4 regions of the Tardiphaga alba genome follow, and region 3 is predicted to be linked to each of the others. Evidence: predicted binding sites of a transcription regulator. Region 3 holds the regulator's gene; each other region holds the start of a gene.
The links. The regulator LexA, encoded in region 3, represses DNA repair genes until DNA is damaged. The targets are predictions, from matches to a motif close to TGTTCNNNNTGTGTTCNG.

Region 1 (5,392 bases), 660 kb from region 3:
GCGACGGCGAAGCCGCCTGCATTCAGTTCTGCGAACAGCGGCTGCACATTGCGCAGGATGGTTTCGCCGGTGGTGGAATAACGGGTGTGGCCGATGGCGGCACTGCCGGGGAGGCGTTCGATCACCTCGCGGCGGGAGAAGGTGTCGCCGACAAGACCGAGGCGGCGTTCGGAGTGGAAGCGACGGCCATCGAAGGCGACGATGCCGGCGGCTTCCTGACCGCGGTGCTGCAAGGCATGCAGGCCGAGCGCGGTGATGGCGGCGGCATCCGGATGACCGTAGATGCCGAATACGCCGCATTTCTCACGCAGCATGTCGCCGGAAAGATCGTCGTCCAGGTCGAAGCTGTTATGGGCTGCGCCGTCGTCGAAAGAGTTTTGCATCGGATGCACCGCGCCTCTGTTGTCGCGAGTCGTGCAACACACGCACCCTCGCGCAGTCAGTTCAAGCTCGGGACGGGTCAGCGTCCCGCGGGTTTGTCGATCAGCTTCTTCATGCTGTCGCGTGCCGTCTTGGAATAGCCATCGTTTCCACCCGGAGCGTCCGGCGCCGCTTCCGTCGACTCGTCTTCAGGCTTGTTCTTCTTGAACTTCTTCAAAATGGTGTTTTCAGGGTCATCCGGCAAGAGCGACATCAGCCAGTTCCCGGTAGATTCCAGCACCACGCGCGATTTTGCACCGGTGACCCAATCCGGACGCTGCTTGTCCGGAACCAGCCAGGTGAAGAACAGAAAGGCGACGACCACGATCAGCATGCCGCGGGCAAGGCCGAACAGGAAACCGAGGGTGCGGTCCAGCGCGCCGATGCGCGAGTCCAGGATCATGTCCGAGATGCGCACGGTGATGATGGAGACCACGATCAGCGTCAGCACGAACAGGCCGCCGATGGTGGCGGCGGTCGCGATGGTGTCGTTGGCGATATAGGATTTGGCGGAAGGAAGTACCTTCGGGAACGCGTAAAGCGTGACCAGGGCAGCGGCGCCCCAGGCGGCGATCGAGAGGATCTCGCGCATGAAGCCGCGCACCATCGCGAGCAGGCCGGAGATCAGCATGACGCCGAGCAGGACAAGGTCGAGAATGGTAATCGGCATCGTCGGGTCTGGTCCGCTCGGTCAGAAAACGCGAATCGGCAGCAAAGCCGCCAGTTCAGGTGACGGTGATATGGCACGTCTCGCGAGAGCGGAAAACCGCCTGCGGGCCATGCCACACATCAATGTTCCGCTTCGGATGAAGAACCTGAACGAAGCGTTGCGCGATGGCCACGTTTTTCGCGCGTGTTTTCTATAGCCGGCTGCGTGCGCGAGGTCACGCAACCGTCACCCGTTGTCGCGGCGGAAACGAGCAGGGGCAGTGCTTTTCTCGCTCTGTGTGGTATTGCCGCCATCGCGCGCCGGTTTGACGCCGCGGGCGGCGATCTCGGCCACCAGTGTCGTGAGATTGCCGACGCTGTTGAGCGTGAGGCCCGCATCGCCGCCGGGATCGCCGCGCGCAGCCTCCGGCAGCACCGCGCGACCGAAGCCGAGTTTTGCGGCCTCCTTCAGCCGTGCGGAGGTCTGCGCGACCGGGCGCACCGCGCCAGACAGCGAGATTTCACCGAAATAGACGGCATCGGTGGGCAAGGGCGCGTTGCAGAGCGAGGAGACGAGGGCGGCAGCCGCCGCCATGTCGGCCGCGGGCTCATTGATCCGCAGGCCGCCGGCGACGTTGAAGTAGACGTCGTAGCCGGAGAGTTTGACGCCGCAATGCGCCTCCAGCACCGCGAGCACCATCGAGAGGCGCGAACTATCCCAGCCGACCACGGCGCGCCGGGGGGTGCCGAGTGTCGTCGGGGCAACCAAAGCTTGCAACTCGACCAGCACGGGGCGGGTGCCCTCCATGCCGCCGAACACCGCGGTGCCGGGCGAGCCGAGATCGCGATCGGACAGGAAGAGTTCGGACGGGTTCGAAACTTCGCGCAGGCCGAGCCCGGTCATCTCAAATACGCCGATCTCGTCGGTGGGGCCGAAACGGTTCTTCACGGCGCGCAGAATGCGGAACTGCTGCGAGCCTTCACCCTCGAAGGACATCACCGCATCGACCATATGCTCGACCACGCGCGGGCCGGCGATCTGGCCATCCTTGGTGACATGGCCCACCAGGATGATGGTGGCGCCGGTCTTCTTGGCGAAGCGAATGAGCGCCTGAGCGGAGGCGCGGACCTGGGTCACGGTGCCGGGCGCGGATTCCACCGTGTCGGTCCACATGGTCTGGATCGAGTCGATCACGATCAGCCGCGGTACGGTGCCTTCGGAAAGCGTGGCGACGATGTCCTCCACCGAGGTCTCGGAGGCAAGCTGCACCGGCGCATCGGCGAGGCCGAGGCGGGCGGCGCGTAGCCGCACCTGTGCCACCGCTTCTTCACCGGAGATATAGACGACGCGGTGGCCGGCCTTGGCCATCATGGAGGTCGCCTGCGTCAGCAGCGTTGATTTGCCGATGCCGGGGTCACCGCCGATCAGGATAATGGAGCCGCGGACAAAACCGCCGCCGGTGACGCGGTCAAGTTCGCCCATGCCCGATGGAATACGCGGCGCGTCCTGGCTGCTGCCGGTCAGGCTTTCCAGATTAAAGGTGCGCCCCTTGCGCTTGGAGCGCGCCGAGACAGGGATCGCGGTGGCGCTGTCCTCGGCCGCCAGCGTATTCCACTCGCCGCACGCCTCGCACTTGCCCTGCCACTTGTTATAGGCAGCGCCGCAATTCTGGCAGACGAAAGAGGGGGCGGATTTGGCCATGGGATGGAATCGCTTCTGGGTGGGGCTTGCCGAACTCCCATTGTAGGCAAGACGATGCCCTCCGTCGATCCCGTTTTGTTCTTTTTAAGCCGGTGCAGGCCTGATCGTCACGTCGATACGATCGAGGTCGGCCCGGGATACGCGGCGTCGAGAGAGATGGCCGCTTATTTGCCGAGACGCGGGCGTGGCCTCGGTCCATCGGCCAGGGCAACCACCACCAGGATTTCATCGGGTCGCGGCGCGTGGCCCACGGTGACGTCGATCGTGTCGATGAAGTCTAGTGCCCATGGGTCATCCTTGTGGCCGATCGGCACATTGATGGTCGCACCGACGGCACCGATGATCACATTGGAGGGGATGAGCGCCGCACCGCCGCCGATCGCTTCGCGCATCGGTTTGCCCATGCGGGGATGCAGCACGGCCGCACCATGTTCGATATCGCCGGAGGTGCCGACGATGGCGGCCTTGCCATAGCAGATGGCGGCGCCCGGCAACGCGGCGAGGGCTTCCTTCACCAGGAGAGCGCCGAGTTCGGCGCCGAATGGAAAGAGCTCGCTGACATCGTCGCGCGCGCTGCTCGCCAACGGATTGGCAACGACGGCGCAGGCTGCCACGCGCGTGGTGCGTGCGGTCGCATCGAGCCTGCCTTCGACGTGCACACAATCCTTGATGATGGTGAGACGATGGATCTTCATTGCAACCCCATGAGCGGCTGCCAGCTGATTTCGCGATGCATCGTCATCTCTTCTTAACGACGTTCGTCAAGGTAAATAACAACTCCGCGTTGACGGTTGGTGGTGCTCATTTAAGTCTGGCGTCCGAGAGTTTTCCAACTGGATTTCACGGGACCTGATCATGAAGAATTCAATTGCCGCTGCCATCGTTGCCGTCGCCGGTCTGGCGCTGCCGAGCGTTGCGTCTGCCGGTTGCTATAACTGCTACGCGCCGCCGCCGTGCACCACCTGCTATCAGCAGCAGGTGATCCCGCCGCAGTATCGCACGGTGGAGGAGACAGTGCAGGTGGCTCCGAGCCGCGTCGTTCGTCATCACCGTCCAGCACAGTATCGCACCGTGATGGTGCCGAAGACCGTGATGGTCGCGCCAGCCAGTGTCGACTATGAGCGCATCCCGGCGCAGTACGCGACCCAGCAGCGCACCGTGCAGGTGGCGCCGGCGCAGGTCTATTATCAGCCGGTGCAGACGGGCTGCGCGAGCTGCGGCCGCAACGGCTTCAATTTCGGCTTCGGCTCGGGCTACGGCGCTTACGGCTACTAAGCCAGCCGCGCTGTTATGAGTTTCGATCGGCCGCCGCGAGGCGGCCGATTTGCTTTTTGAGCTACGCGTCGATGTCAGATCACATGCAGGCCCGATAGCACCATGCTCGCGCCGGCGATCAGCATGATGCCGTCCATGATGCGGCGAAACGTTTCCACGCTCAGCTTCAGCACATAGCGCTTGGCGATAAAGGCGCCGAACATTAGCGAGGCACCAGCGATCAGGCCCTTCACCAGCACCGCCATGTCGAGCGCGCCGAAGCGCTGGAAGGTGATCGATTTGCTGAGATACAGGCCGAGCGAACTCGCGGCCTCGGTGGCGAGGAAAGCGCCCTTGGCGAGGCCGTAAAACAAAAATAGCGGCACGCTGAGCGGACCGCTGGAGACGACGATGCCGGTGAGATAGCCGATGACCGCGCCGCCGAGCGCGAGCTGCCACAGGCCGATGGTGAAGGAGCGTTTCGCCAGCCAGTGCCGCAGCGGCACCATGGCGATGAAGAACACGCCGATGGTGAGATCGACCGCCTGCGACGGCAGCACCAGCAGCGTGCGGGCGCCGAGGGCGGCGGCCGGAATGCCGGTGAGCGAATAGGCCAGCGTGGCGCGCCAGTCGATCTCGCGCCACCACGCCATGATGCGCGAGAGATTGGCCATCACGGCCGCGACAGCCATGATCGGTACCGCTTCCTTCGGCCCGAATTCATAGATCAGCACCGGCATCAGCATGATCGACGAACCGGTGCCGACGATGCCGGAAATGGTGCCGGCCAAAAGGCCAACGGCGCAGACGAAGATGAAGCTGCTGATCAACGCCGTGCGTCCCTGAGCGAATCTCGATTGCTCTTAGTCTGCCTCTGTCGCGGCACGTCCAACAGCGTTATCCAGCGCCAAGCGGACGTCATTCAACGCAAGCGCAGCGTCAGCCGCCCGTGTAAACCCGCTGATAGCGCCGGCCCAGGCTCGTCAGCACTTCATACGGAATCGTGCCGAAGTGATGGGCGAGGTCGTTCACGGTGAGGCCGTCGCCGATCAATGTGGCCATGTGACCACGACGCGCCGCGTTTGGCGGCAGGTCGGTGATGTCGATGGCCATCAGGTCCATGGAGATGCGGCCGGCGATGGGGCAGCGCTGGCCGGCGATCACAACTTCGGTGCCGCGCGAGCCGTCGCTGCTGCCGGCGGCGCGGAAATAGCCATCTGCATAGCCCGACGCGACGATGGCAAGGCGGGTCGGGCGGCGCGCGGTCCAGGTGGCGCCATAGCCGACGGTGTCGCCGCGGGCGACATCGCGGGTCTGCAGGATGCGCGCCTTGAGCGTAACCACCGGCAGCATGGGATTGGCGGCTTC
Region 2 (5,392 bases), 1.2 Mb from region 3:
CTGTCGCCATAGAGTGTGTAGTCCACGGCGGTTTCCGGCACGGTGACGACGGCAGGTTTATCCGGCAGCACGACGGTCGTTGTCGCGAACATGCCGGGCTTCAGGATGCCTTCCGGATTCTGGATCGTCGCCTGCACGCGGATGTTGCGCGTATCGGCGGAGATCTGCGGCTCGATCGTCGTGAGCTTGCCTTCGAAGCTGCGGCCCGGATAGGCATCGACCTTGATGCGCACGACCTGGCCGACCGCGAGCTTGCCGGAATCCTTTTCGGTCACGGTGAAGTTGGCATAGACGGCGGACAGATCGGTGAGCGACACGATCTGCGTGCCGGCCGTCAGATACTGGCCGACTTCGATGCGGCGCGTACCGAGAACGCCGTCGAAGGCTGCGCGGACCTGCTTCTGCGAAATCACCGCTTCGGTCTTGGAAACGCTGGCGAGCGCCTGATCATATACGGCTTGCGTGGTATCGACGGTCGCCTGCGGACCGACCTGACGCTCGGCCAGCTGCTTGGCGCGATCGAGATTGATGCGCGCCACGGATGCGGCCGCCTTGAAATTGGCGAGGTCGCCCTGCTCCGGTCCGTCGAACAGCTGCACCAGCGGCTGGCCCTTCTTCACGGTCGCGCCGGCCTGGAACATGATCTCGGTGACGCGGCCATTGGTGTCGGACGACACATTGACCTGATGCACGGCGGCGAGATCGCCGACGGCGCCGATCAGGTTCGGCACCACTTCGGACTTCGCCTCCGCAATGCTCACATTGATCGGCGGCTGCTTCATGGTGGCGAAGAACTGCTTGATCATATGCGCGCGGAACGCGTTGAAGCCGACGATGGCGACGACCAGCAGCACCAGCAACCCGCCGATGATGATGAACCACTTCAGCGTCCGCGGACGCTTGCGCGGCTTCTCGCCGACAGGCTGTTGATGCGCTGTGGGTGGATTTTGGGTCATGGTCATCTTATGCGCTTTCTGTCGTGGTCGCGTGCGCCTGCATCAGTTCGGGCGGCAGCGCGCGGTTTATATGCGATGCGATGGCATCGTCGTTCAGTCCGATCCCGCGAAGGATGAATTCGGTGAGTTGCAGATCGAGGCTTTCTGCCTTGCCGTAAGCGAGACTTGGCACGGTCGGCAGCAGCGACAGCGACGTGGTCATCGCCGCGTGATGCGCGAACCAAAAGAGATTCATGGGCGACTGCGAGGATGCGCGCGCGTCGCCGGTCTTCACCGCCTGCCCATAGGCCGCGACGAAAGCCGAGCCGATGATGCCCGCGATCTTCTCATGCATCAGGCGCGCGAATTCGCCGTCGTTGAGATAGCTGATGGTGACAAGGCGCAGACGCTGCGCTTCCTCGTCGTCATCGTCCTGCTGACGAGCGATATCGAGAAAATGCCGCACCATTTCGCGGATCAGGATCACCAGCGTCTCGGTCGAAGGCGGCAGATCCAGCAGCTGGTTCAAGCCCGGATCGGCCTTGCATTCCTCCGCCAGGATCTCGGCATAGAGCGCCGACTTGGTCGGGAAATGCTTGAACAGCAGCCCTTCCGAAATCGATGCAGCCGCGGCCACGCTCTTGGTCGTGGTGCCGGCAAAGCCGTTATGCGCAAAGCAGCGCTTGGCGGCTGACAGGATCAGTTCGCGCCGGAGATCATGGGTCATGCGGAGAGTCGTCATAGCGGCGTGAGTAAGCGCTCACCTCGGTTCCTGTCAATGAATTGGTGCGTCGCATCAAGGGATTTACCGGTGGTGGTAGCGGGGGAGACACAGTGTTCCGACCTCGCAACGCCGGAGCGTCCAAGGCGTCGGGTAGAACTCCCCTCCAGCGATGAGGGGAGGCAGCACGCCGCAAGGCGCGATGTGGTGGGACTGACGCAGCCCGTCCTGCTGGATCGCCAGCAAAACCGCGACCGCGCAACGCCTTACGGCGTGCCACCGCGACGTTCTATTGGCCGAAGGACCGTTCTTCCGGGTACTGGGCAGTCTCCCGCAGGAGACTCGATCCGACAGGTTTCCCCGCCTTCACCCGCACCACGTCCAGCCGCACTAGCGGCAGACCCCCATAGTGGGGTCGGACGGTTACCCCCGACCACCCGAGTGCAGGAGGTACGTCCTCCCCTGCCCGCAGGCGCCGCATTCCGCCCCGCTTAAAGACGCCTCATGAAAGCGCCCCTCACGAACGAAACGGGCGGGAGGATATTCCCGATTGGGGACATTGTCAAGAACAAAAGAAGAACATCTTTATGTGTGTCGTAGGGCGGATGAGCGCAGCGTCATCCGCCATTCTTAGCCACATGCGCTCGGCCGGCGGATTACGCCTTCGGCTCATCCGCCCTACGACACTTGTCAAGAACAAAACACGAACTAAAGTGACGCAACCTTAAGGCGCGACTGAACGATAAGGGGTCAGCGATGGTGGCGTCAGCGGCTCACGGTACCTACCGGATCTACACCCGCGCATTCGACCACATCGTTACAGCGGACGAACTCGACAGCGTGCTCGGCCCGCTCTCAGTGGAGAGCACGGCATCTCTGGAAAAAGCCTGGGACATTTTCCAGACAGGTTTAATCGACTGGAAGATGCGGGTTCATCTCGACGCGCTCGCAGCGTCGGAGCGGATAAGGCACGTCACGACCCACGATGATCGCGCCGACACGGTGATCACCCTTCTCGTCGATCAATCCGGCTCGATGCGCGGGCAATCGATGCTGCTGGCCGCTGCAGCCACCGACATCGCGCAGGAGTTTCTGGCCCATCTCGGCTACCGGATCGAAATACTGGGCTTCACCACGGTGTCCTGGAAAGGCGGACATCCACGAAAATTCTGGCGGTGGTGGTTTCGCCCGAAAGCGCCGGGGCGCCTGTGTGAATTGCTGCATATCATCTACCGATCTGCCGATGACAACCAGGCGGTACGGCTGGGATGGGGCATCCGGCACATGCTGCGCCCGGACCTGCCGAAGGAGAACATCGACGGCGAAGCGCTGATCTGGGCGTCGGAGCGTCTCACAATTCGTCCAGAGAAGCGCAAGATCATCATCGTGATCTCGGACGGTGCCCCCGCTGACGATTCAACCCTTGATGCAAACGAGCCGGATATTCTGGATGCGCATCTGCGCGAGGTGATCGCGGGCATCGAGGCCAAGGGGAACATCGAACTATTCGCCCTCGGCATCGGATTCGACGTGAAACGCTATTACACCGCCTGCACGACGATCCAGACGGCGCAGGATTTGGGAACGAGCCTGATCGGATTGCTGGAGGGCGCGCTGACGGGGCGACGGTCCCCTGAGCTGTCTGACGAGAATGCGTAGGAAGGGCTGAGACACACGTTGCAGCGGCGAGGCGAACTCTTCTTCTCCCTCCCCCAAGCCGCGCAGCGGCGCCGTGGGGTCCGACGGACGAATTCGTCCGTCGTAGGTGGCGAGAAGCGAGCATTCAGCGAGCTTCGAGACGGGTGGGGTGTTTCCCCACGTGACGTCCTTCCGTGGGGAGACACCCCACCCGGCGCTACGCGCCACTCTCCCCACTGCGCCGCTACGCGGCTGGAGGGAGGGAGACCACGCGCCGCGGCGTTAAAGCTACACCACCGTCTTATGCCGCTCGATGCAGGTCTGCAGCACTTCATCCATCGGCTTGCTCCACCAGTGCTCCGAAAATATCTCGATCTCGGAGTAACCAGCAAAGCCCTGCGCCTCGACGGCCGCGCGGGCCGCTTTGATGTCGATGACACCGTCACCCATCATGCCGCGGTCGTTGAGGATATCCTTCGTCGGCACCAGCCAGTCGCACACGTGAAATGCGTGCAGACGGTCCTGCCCTGCCCGTTCGATCTGGCCGAGCATCTGCGGGTCCCACCAGATGTGATAGACATCGAGCGCGACGCCGAGCATGCCGGTGCGGTTGGGATCGAGACGATCGCAGATGTCGAGTGCCTGTTCGGTGGTGTTCACGCAGGCGCGGTCGGCGGCGTAAGCGGGATGCAGCGGCTCGATGGAAAGCGGCATCTTCGCCTGCTTCGCGTAATCCAGCATCGCGGCGATGCCGTCATCGACCTGGTTGCGGGCGTCGATGATGTCCTTCGACGTCACGCTGCCCGGCCGCGAATATTGCGGCAGGCCGCCGACGACCAGCACGATGCAGGGCGAGCCCAGCGCCACAGCTTCATCGACGCAGCGCTTGTTGTCGTCACGCTCGGCCTGGCGATGCGCGGCGTCGGCCACGAACATGCCGCCACGGCAATAGCCGGACAGTTCGAGATCGTGGTCCTTCACCGCCTTCACCGCGCGATCCAAACCAACATGCGCGACCTGATCGCGCCAGGGCGAGACGCCGCGGATCTTGTGACGGGCACAGGCCTCGGCGATGGCGACGAAATCGCCCTGCTTGCGGATTGTCGCCGTATTCAGCGACAGCCAGCGATGGTCCTTGGAAAAGTCACGCATGATCAGGCGTCGATTCCGCGCGTGGCCATGACCGACTTCATCCGCGCAACCGCAAGCTCCGGATTGGCGAGCAGGCCGGCTTTGTCGGCGAGACGGAACAGTTCGGCGAGATGCTGGGTCGAGCGCGTGCTCTCCTGCCCGCCGATCATGGTGAAGTGATCCTGATGGCCGTTGAGATAAGCCATGAAGACGATGCCGGTCTTGTAGAAGCGCGTGGGCGCCTTGAAGATGTGACGCGACAGCGGCACCGTGGGGCCGAGCACATCATGGAAGCCGGCTTCATCGCCTGCTGCGAGACGTGACAGCGCGTAGGAAGCAGCCGGCGCAATGGCATCGAAAATGCCGAGCAGCGCGTGGGAATAGCCCTTGTCGTCGCCGGCGATCAGTTCGGCATAGTTGAAGTCGTCGCCGGTATACATCTTCACGTCGGGCACCAGACGACGGCGCATGTCGATCTCGCGCTGCGCATCGAGCAGCGAGATTTTCACGCCATCGACCTTGGCGGCATTGCGATTGATGACATCGGTGGCGGTGTCCATCGCCTTGCCGAGATCGGCCGTGCCCCAGTAACCGGTCAGCGCGGGATCGAACATGTCGCCGAGCCAGTGGATGATCACCGGGTTCTGCGACTGTGACAGGATGCGATCATAGACCTTGGCATAATCGTCGGCATTCTTGCCGAGCTTGGCCAGCGCACGCGACGCCATCAGGATGATGCGGCCACCGACTTTCTCGATGGCTTCGAACTGCTGTTCGTAGGCCTTGATCACGTCGTCGATGGATTTTGCATCTTCCACCGCGAGGTGATCGGTGCCGGCGCCGGAGAAGACGAGGCCGTTACGCGGCTTCGCGGCATTCACCGAGCGCGTGATGAGTTCGAGTGAAGTCGGCCAGTCCAGACCCATTCCGCGCTGGGCGGTGTCCATGGCTTCGGCAACGCCGAGGC
Region 3 (5,392 bases):
CGCGCATGCCGACGCTGGCCGGCCTGCAGCGCCGCGGCATTCCCGCAGAAGCCCTGCGCGAATTCATCAAGCGCATCGGCGTCGCCAAGGCGAATTCCACCGTCGATCTCTCGATGTTCGATTTCGCCGTGCGCGAGACGCTGAATCGCACCGCGCCGCGCCGCATGGCGGTGCTGCGGCCGCTGAAGGTCGTCATCGAAAACTATCCGGAAGGGCAGGTCGAGCAGCTCGAGGCCGTCAACCATCCCGACGATGCTGCGCTCGGCACCCGCCAGATCCCGTTCAGCCGCGAGCTCTATATCGAGCACGAGGACTTTATGGAGGATCCGCCGAAGAAGTTCTTCCGCATGGCGCCGGGCCGCGAGGTGCGTTTGCGCTACGGCTTCTTCATCACCTGCAAGGATGTCGTGAAGAACGACAAGGGCGAGGTGGTCGAACTGCGCTGCACCTACGATCCCGAAACCCGCGGGGGCAACGCGCCTGACGGCCGCAAGGTGAAGGCGACGATCCACTGGGTCAGTGCTTCGCATGCGGTGCCGGCGGAAGTGCGCGTCTATGAGCAACTGTTCGCGACGCCGACGCCGGAAGCGTCGAATTTTGCCGAGCAGATCAATCCGAATTCGCTGGAAGTGCTCGATGGCGCCATGCTGGAGCCGGCGCTGGCGAGCGACAACTATGATGGCGCGATGCAGTTCGAGCGGCAGGGCTATTTCTGCCGTGACAAGGACTCAGCCCCCGGCAAACCGGTGTTCAACCGTACCGTCGGCCTGCGCGACAGCTACGCCAAGCTGGCCTGATTGTAGGATGGGTAGAGCGCAGGCGCGATAGCGCCGAAGCGAAAACCCATCATTCCGTCTTTTCGGCAGGCTCCGCTGATGGGTTTCGCTTCGCTCTACCCATCCTACGCGTCTGAGATTAGTTCGCGCATTCTGCATCCGTTCCGCTAGTCGCCGCTCGCCCTTCCGATAGCATTCGGCAGGGCGAGCGAGCGGTTCGATGGAGCAAAGCGGGGGACAGCAGCGCAATCAGGCGAGAGCGGTCACATGGCCGCCATCGACGACGGCCGGCGCGCTCGCGCCCCATCATTCCTGGACATGGCCGTTCGACTGGCTCCGCGCCTGGGCGCAGGCGGAAGCCGGGCCCGGCCGTTTGCTGCCCTGGGTGCCGGTGGCTTTCGGCGCCGGCATCGCGCTGTATTTTGCAGCGGAGCGCGAGCCGGTGGCTGGGGTGGCGGCCGCAACGGCCTGTGCTTTTGCCATCGCAGCCATTCTGCTTCGGCGATCTTCTGCATTTCCTACCATGCTTCTCGCAGCCGCCTTGGCTGCAGGTTTCGCCTGCGCAACGTGGAAAAGTGCGCGCATCGCGCATGAGGTTCTGGCGAAGCCGGTTTTCGGGGCGGCACTGACCGGCTTCGTCGAAACCCGCGAGGAGCGCGAGCGCAGCGATCGTTTCGTGCTGCGCGTGGCGACGATGGAGACGCCGCGGGACGCGATCAAGCTGACGCGCGTGCGGCTGTCGGTGAAAAAGGGGACGGCGCCTGCGGTTGGCAGTTTCGTCACGCTGAAGGCGCGTTTGCAGCCGCCGCTCGCGCCGCTGCGGCCAGGCGGTTACGACTTTGCGCGCGATCTCTATTTCCAGGGCATCGGCGCTTCGGGCTTCGTCACCGGCGCGATCAGGAAGGTCGATCCACCCACGCCGCCATCGCGGCATCTGCAATATGCCGCCACCATGCAGGGCATGCGCGATGCCATCGATGCGCGTATTCGGGCGTCGCTCACGGGCGACAACCGCGCCATCGCGACGGCGCTCCTGACCGGCCGGCGGGATGCGATCTCATCGGACGTCAACGACGCCATGTTCATTTCCGGGCTCGGCCATGTACTGTCGATCTCCGGCTATCACATGGCGGTGGTCGCCGGCGTGGTGTTCTTTGTCGTGCGCGCGCTCTTGGCGCTGATCCCCGTGCTGACGGTGACGTTTCCCATCAAGAAGGTTGCGGCTGCGGCGGCATTATTGGCCGCGCTGTTCTACTTGCTGCTGTCGGGAGCCGAGGTCGCGACGCAGAGATCCTTCATCATGACTGCGGTGGTGCTGATCGCGGTCATGGTCGATCGCCGCGCCATCACCTTCCGCACACTGGCGATCGCGGCGCTGATCGTGCTGATCGTCACGCCTGAGGCGCTGGTGCATCCGAGTTTCCAGATGTCGTTCGCGGCGACGCTCGGCCTCGTGGCGCTGGTGCAGATCGGCATGCCAGCTTTGTTCGCGACATCCGAGAGTTCGACGACGGCACGCATCGCGCTCTGGGGCGGCCGCGAACTTTCATTGCTGCTGCTCGCATCGCTGGTCGCTGGCCTCGCGACGATGCCTTATGCGGCCTATCATTTTCACCGCATCACGCCTTACGGCATCATCGCCAATCTGCTGGCCATGCCGGTGGTTTCGATACTGGTGATGCCGGCAGGCTTGTTGGGCCTGATCGCCATTCCGTTCGGTTTCGATAGTCTGTTTTGGCACATCATGGAGATCGGGCTGCAATGGATGATCTTTGTGTCCAAGTGGGTGGCAGGGCTCCCCGGTGCGATCGGTCGCGTGTCGGCCTTCGGGACGGGGCCGCTGATCGCAGCCAGTTTCGGCATCATCCTGCTCGCATTGCTGCGCACGCCGTTGCGTTATGCGGGCGTGATCGCGCTGGCGGTGGCAACAGTGTGGGCTGCATTCACAAGGCAGCCTGACGTGCTGATCGCCGGTGACGGCCAGAGCGTGGCTGTCCGCGGACGTGACGGCCGGCTACATGTGATGCGCAGCGGCAAGGATGCGTTTTTGGTCAAGGAATGGCTTGGCGCGGATGCCGATGCGCGATTGCCGACCGATGCTTCGCTTGGCGAAGGCGTGTCATGCGATCCGTCAGGCTGCGTGACGGCGCTCGGTGATGGCGCCCTGATTGCCCTGACGTTGATGCCGGATGCATTCAGTGATGACTGTGAGCGCACGGTGTTGATCGTCACCGCGAAGCAGGCGCCCACCAACTGCCGGGCGATGGTGATCGATCGCGAGAGGCTGCAGGGGCAGGGAGCGACCAGTCTGCGGCGCGTTGGTGACGGTTTCTCAGCGGAGACGACGCGCACAGGCGGCTTGCAGCGGCCCTGGGCGCGCGGACCTGTCGATGCCGTGGAAGCTGCGAGTTCGACCGGCCAACGCACGCGCCAGGGACCGGTCGATGCAACGCCGGCGGAGACGGATCTCGCGCCGGACGATTGAGCAGGATCCCGAAAAGCGGATATGGGTTTTCGGGATCAGATCACGCTTTTACCGAGCGCATCGCTCAGTAGCGGCGATAGAGGCCGGTGAGCTTGCCTTGGATGCGCACGCGGTTCGGCGGCAGGATGCGAACCTCATAGGCCGCATTCGCCGGCTCCAGCGCGATGGAGGCGCCGCGGCGGCGGAAGCGTTTCAGCGTGGCTTCCTCGTCGTCGATCAACGCCACGACGATGTCGCCGGTGTCGGCGCTGTCGGATTTCTGGATCAGCGCCATGTCGCCATCGAGAATGCCGGCGTCCTGCATGGAATCGCCGCGCACTTCGAGCGCATAATGTTCGCCATTGCCGAGCATATCCTGCGGCACGCTGATCGAATGGCTGCGGGTCTGCAGCGCTTCGATGGGCGTACCAGCCGCTATCCGGCCCATCACCGGCACCGAGATGGTGCGGCCGCCGTCATCGTCGCTGGCCACGGGGGTGGGCGCGGAGCGGCCCTTGCCCAGCGTGCCTTCGATGACGCTCGGCGTGAAGCCGCGTCGTCCGCTCGCAGGGGCTGCGGTGTTGAGTTCAGGCAGCTTGATCACTTCGATCGCGCGTGCGCGGTTCGGCAGGCGGCGGATGAAGCCGCGTTCCTCCAGCGCCGTAATCAGGCGGTGGATGCCGGATTTGGAGCGCAGGTCGAGCGCATCCTTCATCTCGTCGAAGGAGGGCGGGACGCCGGCTTCCTTCAGTCGCTGGTCAATGAAGCGGAGCAGTTCGTATTGCTTGCGCGTGAGCATCTGAAAGCCATCCTCAGTTGACGGGTCTTCAACGACAGATCGTCGGCCGCCGCGTGTGTTTCAGGACCTCGTTGCAGACACCCTTTGCAGGGCATCTCATCGAGGGCAGTTCGCGAGTTCGGGCAACGCTTGACGACTAAGCCACGGAATCTCGAAACAAATCATGAACGAACACTATCTGTTCCATATGTGTTCCGCAATGGCTAATTTTGTCATCTTTCGCGCTTTCTGGACGTCCTTGCGACCCATTCGGAACGGCGCGTTTGTTTGCCCCGGTCGCGCGCGCTTACGGTGCGTGGTGGTACCAAGATAATCTTCTGCGAAGCGAAGCCGTCACAGTTCCCGCCAATGCCGGCAAAGACTGCATCGTTCTCGCTCAATATGCAGCGCCGCCGTTGAATTCGGACTCCCGGAGTCTTATGCGTGGCGCATGACAAATCTCGCCGTCGCCGAACAACCATTGATGTCCCGCGCCTTCCTGGTGCCGCAGCGCAAGCCTGCGCCATTCCTGCCCATGAGCCGTGCCGAGATGGACGAACTCGGCTGGGACGCATGCGACATCGTGCTGGTCACCGGCGACGCCTATGTCGATCATCCCTCATTCGGCATGGCCATCATCGGCCGCCTCTTGGAAGCGCAGGGTTTTCGCGTCGGCATCATTTCGCAGCCGGACTGGCATTCGGCCGAGCCGTTCAAGGCGCTAGGTAAGCCGCGCGTGTTCTTCGGCGTCACCGGCGGCAACATGGATTCGATGGTGAACCGCTACACCGCGGACCGCCGTATCCGCAGCGACGATGCCTATACGCCGGGCGGCGAGGGCGGCAAGCGGCCGGATCGCTGTACGGTGGTCTATGCGCAGCGCTGTCGTGAGGCCTTCAAGGATGTGCCGATCATTCTCGGCGGCATCGAGGCCTCGCTTCGCCGCATCGCGCATTACGATTACTGGTCGGAGAAAGTCCGCCGTTCGATCCTCGCCGACGCCAAGGCGGATCTCCTGCTCTACGGCAATGCCGAGCGCGCCGTGGTCGAAGTCGCACATCGGCTGGCCGATGGCGAGCCGCCGCGCGAACTCGATGACATCCGCGGCGTCGCGCTGTTCCGCCGCGTGCCCGAGAATTACACCGAACTGCCGGCGGACGATCTCGATTCCGCCGATGAAGGCGCGTCCCGCCAGAGCGGCGACACGGTGGTGCGGTTGCCGTCCTGCGAACAGGTCGAGCAGGACAAGGAAGCCTATGCGCGCGCTTCGCGCGTGCTGCATCGTGAGGCCAATCCCGGCAATGCGCGTGCGCTGGTGCAGAAGCACGGCGATCGCGATCTATGGCTCAATCCGCCGCCGATCCCGCTGACATC
Region 4 (5,392 bases), 870 kb from region 3:
GCAATATCGCGCGCTAGAGGGATATCTTGCAGGTTCTTGGTTACGTCGAGGTAAGCTTCGTCCAACGAAAGAGGTTCGATGATTGGCGTATGCTCGGCGAAAATTGCACGGATCTGCTGGCTGATCTCCTTGTAGACTTCGAAGCGTGGCTTCACGAAGATGAGATCGGGACATTGGCGCTTGGCGGTGATCGACGGCATAGCCGACCGAACGCCAAATTTGCGCGCTTCGTAGCTTGCCGCCGCCACAACCCCGCGCTCCCGCGAGCCGCCAACCGCTACGGGCTTGCCACGAAGATCCGGATTGTCCCGCTGCTCGACTGACGCGTAGAAGGCGTCCATGTCGATATGAATGATTTTACGAGACTGGGGCGAGATAGGCCCATCTTCGCTATCGGATGCTGGCATCGCTGATCATCTTGATTTCGTTACGCGGCTTTCGCGGATGGAAAGCTGAAGCCGATCAATGCGAATAGACAAGCCACGCTGAACCCGTGCATCGAGATGATAGATCGATATTCGGCCGCGCTGTAAGTTGCGAGCGGCGGCGCGACGGCGGGGTTCAGTAAGAGGTATGCGGCAAACGGCAGGGCTAGGACAGCAAGCATCACGTGTCGCTCACTGGGCCTGAACAGAAGCGCTGCAAGCAAAACGCATGGTAACAAAAAGAGCTCGACGCCGGTGTCGGCTCCGATCAATTTGACCGCAAGTACTCCGTTGGCCGTTCCGATCGTCGGTAGTAAGGCGCGGCCCATCAGCGAGTTGCGCCGGGAGAGAGCAGGTACAATCGCGAAAATCGGCATCGTGATGAGAGTGATCCACGCTGGCCAAGCAGAATGTCCGACGATGGCGTGAAGATACAAGGGATAGAACGGCTGGTTGCCAGCGATGACGAGTGCGACCGTGTTGGCGAGGGCTGCGAGCGGATCGGGATTGGCCCTGTAATCTTGCAGCGCGTTTAAAAGAGGTATTGGCACTGAAGTCCATCTTGTTTCGGTGGCCCTTCGTCAAAGCTTCGCCGGTGAAAGCCTCTATCGTTGAGGGCGACAGTCAGATCGTCATACAGCTTTGTTGGACGAACCGCGTTGCGTCAAAATAATGTCTGAACGGAATCCTCGCAGCATCTCAGAAGGTTCCTCTGATCATACCGTGTTGGCTCAACCAGACGGCGCTAAGAGGGCATTGACTCATCCGACGCATTAGAACAAATCAAGAACAATATTTCAATGGTCGGGCTGGATAGATGGAAGGAGCCGCGAACAGGGTTCTGCACGATCTCCGTGCGAAGGTGGCTCGACTGGAGAGCCCGCAACTTCGCGCGCGAACCATTTTGCCTTTCGGCGATGTGGCAATCGACGGAAAGCTGCCGGGCGGGGGGCTGGTGGTCGGCGCACTCCACGAAGTTGCAGGCGGTGGAAACGGTGCGGTTGATGGTGCTGCGGCAGCGCTGTTCGCAGCCGGCATCGCCGCTCGAACCGTGGGGCAGGTACTGTGGTGCGTAACACGACATGACTTGTTCGCCGCCGCTCTTGCTCAAGCCGGTCTCGGTCCAGACCGCGTGATTTACCTGGAGGCAGGGGACGAGAAGTCCTTGCTTTCGAGCTTCGAGGAGGGAGCGCGGCACGGATGCCTCGGGGCCGTGGTGGCAGAGGTCTCCAAACTTTCGATGACGGCGTCCCGGCGTCTCCATCTCGCGGCAGAAGCTTCCGGAACGATGGCGATCGCGGTCAGGCGGTGGCGACGTCAGACGGAGGCTGCCGACTTCGGACAGCCCACCGCATCCGCCACACGCTGGCGGGTCTCGGCGCTTCCATCCGTGCCGCTGCCGGTCCCAGGCGTTGGCCGGGCCCGATGGCTTCTTGAATTGATCCGATGCCGCGCCGGTGAAAGCGCGGATTTTTTAGTGGATGCTTGCGATGGCGAGGGTCGTCTCCGTCTATCTTCCGACCTGGCCGATCGATCGTTTACTGCGCGCGACGCGCGCTGGCGCGCCTGAACTCTCCAAGCCGATTATCCTTATTGGGCGCCATGGTGCGCAGCGGCTTGTAACGGCAGTTAACGTCGAGGCCGCGCGTCTGGGGCTTCGTTCCGGGATGCCGGCGACCAAAGCGCAGGCGCTCGTTCCAGAACTCGTCATCCATCATGCCGACCCGGACGCGGATGCAAAGGCGCTTGAGCGTTTGGCTGTGTGGGCGCTTCGCTATTCGCCGGTAGTTGCAACGGATACGCCGGACGGCCTCGTGATGGATACAGCCGGTGCCGATCATCTCCACGGCGGCGAGAGTGCAATGGTCGCTGACGTTGGCAGGCGCCTCCGTCAGGCAGGTATTACGGCCAGGGTGGCTATCTCGGACGCTTGGGGAGCATCGCATGCATTGGCGCGCTTTGCTGTCGCCGAGACGGTGATCGTCCCGCGCGGGACGGTCAGGATATCGGTCGGTCCTTTGCCGATCGCGGCGCTGCGTCTTCCCATGGACATTGTTGGTGATCTTCGCCGTCTCGGCTTCAATAGGGTGTCCGATCTATCCGCGACGCCGCGCGCACCGCTGGCATTGCGGTTCGGACCGATCGTCGGCCGGCGACTCGATCAGGCATTCGGAGATTCTGCCGAGCCCATCGACCCGCTGCGGCCCGCTGACATGATCGAGGTGCGGCGGACGTTCGTCGAACCGATTGGGGCCGCCGATACGATCGCCCGGTATATCGGCAAACTTGCCAAGGAGCTCTGCGATCGTCTGGAAGAGAAGGGGCTTGGTGTTTTGCGTGCCGATCTCGTCTGCCACCTGGTCGATAATCGCATACAAGTCGCACGGGTGGGCACCGCTAAGCCTCTGCAAGAGGTTCAGCGACTGACGCGGCTCCTGTGCGACAAGATCGAGAAGATCGATCCCGGTTTCGGCATCGAGATCCTACGGCTCGCGGCGACCCTGGTGCAGCCTATCGAAGCGAGCCAGAAGGTGTCGTCGTTGATTGAAGCGTCTGCCGCCGACGTGACCGATCTCGTCGATGTCCTCGCCAACCGGCTGGGCGAGCGATCACTATATCGTATGGCACCGGCACAGAGCGATGTGCCGGAACGATCCTTCGTACGTGTGGCCGCGACCGCGCCAGCAACGAACGCCAAATGGCCGATCGACTGGCCACGCCCGTCACGATTGCTGTCGTCACCCGAAAAGATTGAGACGGTAGCGCTGCTTCCGGACCACCCGCCGGTGAGTTTTACGTGGCGGGGCATCCGTCGGCGGGTGAGGCGGGCCGATGGCCCCGAGCGCGTTTTTGGCGAATGGTGGAAGCGAGACGCAGAGTTCGTTGCTGTGCGCGACTATTTCCGCGTCGAGGATGAGGCGGGCGAGCGTTTCTGGATCTTTCGGGCTGGAGACGGCGAGCATGCTGCGACCGGGTCTCATCATTGGTTCCTGCACGGGATCTTCGCGTGAGGGCCGGTTACGCCGAACTCCAATGCACGTCGCATTTTTCATTCCTGCGTGGCGCGAGCTCCGCCGAAGAATTGTTCGCGCAAGCGGCCCTGCTTGGCTTTGAGGCTCTTGCAGTCGCCGATCGCAACAGCTTGGCTGGCATCGTTCGGGCCCACGAAGCCGCCAAGGCAACGGGCGTGCGCCTTATCATCGGTTGTCGCCTCGACCTCGATGATGGCATGTCGATGCTCGTTTACCCGACGGACAGAAGTGCCTATTCGCGCCTTTGCCGTCTCTTGTCAGTCGGCAAGAAGCGGGGCGGAAAAGCGAAGTGCGTTCTCCAGTGGGTTGACGTTATCGATTGGAATGCCGGACTGATCGCCGTCCTCGTTCCGGACGATGCTGACGACGCCTGCATGGCGCGGCTGCGTAAGATGCGGGAGGTTTTCGCCGATCGAGCCTATGTGGCGCTCACACTTCGGCGACGGCCGAACGATCAGATGCGGATCCATGAATTGGCAACCCTCGCGCAGCGCTTTGACATCCCGACCGTCGTAACCAACGATGTTCTATTCCACGATCCAACGCGGCGGATTTTGCAGGACGTGGTTACGTGTATCCGACACGGCGTAACCATCGATGAGGCGGGATTCCGCCGTGAGCGACACGCCGACCGCTACCTGAAGCCGCCGCAAGAGATGGCGCGCTTGTTCACGCGATATCCCGAGGCGGTCGGGCGGTCGGTCGAGATCGCTAGCCGCTGCCAGTTCAGCATGGACGAGCTTGCCTATCAGTATCCGGAGGAGCGCACGATGCCGGGATTAACCCCGCAGCAGGCGCTGGAGAGACTGACATGGGAAGGCGCGGCGCACCGGTATCCCGAGGGGCTGCCGGACGAAGTGATTGGAAAGCTCGAACATGAGCTCCGCCTGATCGAACGGTTGGGATACGCGCCATATTTCTTGACGGTGAACTCGATTGTCCGTTTCGCGCGAAGTCGGGACATTCTGTGCCAGGGGCGTGGCTCGGCTGCCAATTCTGCCGTCTGTTTCGTGTTGGGCATCACCTCGATCGATCCCGGCCGCAACGACCTTTTGTTCGAGCGCTTCGTGTCAGAAGAGCGCCGGGAACCGCCGGATATCGATGTCGATTTCGAGCACGAACGCCGCGAGATCGTCATGCAGTGGGTTTTTGAGACCTATGGACGTAACCATGCAGCGCTGTGCTCGACCGTCATTCGCTATCGGGCGAAAGGCGCGCTGCGCGATGTCGGCAAAGCGCTTGGGTTGACCGAAGACCTCATCAAGATGCTGTCGTCGCAGGTCTGGGGGTGGTCGGAGGAGGGTGTCGAGCCGAAACACGCAGAGGAGCTCAACCTCAATCTGGCGGATCGGCGCTTGCGTCTCGCGCTGGACCTCGCACGCGAACTCATAGGGACGCCACGGCACCTGTCTCAGCATCCCGGTGGCTTTGTTCTGACCCACGATCGCTTGGACGAACTCGTACCGATCGAGCCGGCTGTCATGGCCGATCGGCAGGTTATCGAGTGGGATAAGGACGATATTGACTCCCTCAAGTTTATGAAAGTCGATTGTCTGGCGCTCGGCATGCTGACCTGCATGAAGCGAGCTTTTGAATTTCTGAAGGACAAAAAGGGCATTGAGCTCGACCTTGCAACGATCCCGCCGGAAGATCCTCGAACCTACGCGATGATCCGGAAGGCCGACACGCTCGGCACGTTCCAGATCGAGAGCCGCGCTCAGATGTCGATGTTGCCGCGTATGAAGCCGAGGACCTTCTATGATCTAGTGATCGAAGTCGCCATCGTCCGGCCTGGGCCGATCCAGGGCGACATGGTCCACCCTTACCTTCGCCGTCGCGAAGGCAAGGAGGAGGTGGTCTATCCAAAGCCCGAACTCGAGAAAGTGCTCGGCAAGACGCTCGGTGTGCCATTGTTCCAAGAGCAGGCGATGCGGG

Region 1: radA (DNA repair protein RadA) is a predicted target of LexA. The motif match lies at 2,836-2,853, and genes of this name have one in related genera.
Region 2: RPMA_RS10465 (cobaltochelatase CobT-related protein) is a predicted target of LexA. The motif match lies at 2,221-2,238, and genes of this name have one in related genera.
Region 4: RPMA_RS28000 (ImuA family protein) is a predicted target of LexA. The motif match lies at 1,200-1,217, and genes of this name have one in related genera.

Annotation. Positions count from the first base shown of each region.
Region 1 is NZ_CP036498.1:2,792,379-2,797,770, forward strand. Features, by position in the region: partial or broken gene purF (amidophosphoribosyltransferase) at 1-383, opposite strand, end outside; gene RPMA_RS13275 (CvpA family protein) at 461-1,090, opposite strand; gene RPMA_RS13280 (hypothetical protein) at 1,077-1,286, shown strand; gene radA (DNA repair protein RadA) at 1,316-2,770, opposite strand; gene RPMA_RS13290 (amino acid synthesis family protein) at 2,935-3,465, opposite strand; gene RPMA_RS13295 (hypothetical protein) at 3,626-4,045, shown strand; gene RPMA_RS13300 (sulfite exporter TauE/SafE family protein) at 4,120-4,854, opposite strand; gene alr (alanine racemase) at 4,964-5,392, opposite strand, start outside.
Region 2 is NZ_CP036498.1:2,234,215-2,239,606, reverse strand. Features, by position in the region: gene RPMA_RS10475 (efflux RND transporter periplasmic adaptor subunit) at 1-956, opposite strand, end outside; gene RPMA_RS10470 (TetR/AcrR family transcriptional regulator) at 964-1,677, opposite strand; gene RPMA_RS10465 (cobaltochelatase CobT-related protein) at 2,413-3,315, shown strand; gene RPMA_RS10460 (sugar phosphate isomerase/epimerase family protein) at 3,583-4,446, opposite strand; gene RPMA_RS10455 (dihydrodipicolinate synthase family protein) at 4,449-5,392, opposite strand, start outside.
Region 3 is NZ_CP036498.1:3,449,436-3,454,827, reverse strand. Features, by position in the region: gene RPMA_RS16270 (glutamine--tRNA ligase/YqeY domain fusion protein) at 1-797, shown strand, start outside; gene RPMA_RS16265 (ComEC/Rec2 family competence protein) at 997-3,261, shown strand; gene lexA (transcriptional repressor LexA) at 3,326-4,039, opposite strand; gene RPMA_RS16255 (YgiQ family radical SAM protein) at 4,470-5,392, shown strand, end outside.
Region 4 is NZ_CP036498.1:2,580,262-2,585,653, forward strand. Features, by position in the region: gene dinB (DNA polymerase IV) at 1-407, opposite strand, end outside; gene RPMA_RS12070 (hypothetical protein) at 428-976, opposite strand; gene RPMA_RS28000 (ImuA family protein) at 1,243-1,995, shown strand; gene RPMA_RS12080 (Y-family DNA polymerase) at 1,916-3,436, shown strand; gene RPMA_RS12085 (error-prone DNA polymerase) at 3,433-5,392, shown strand, end outside.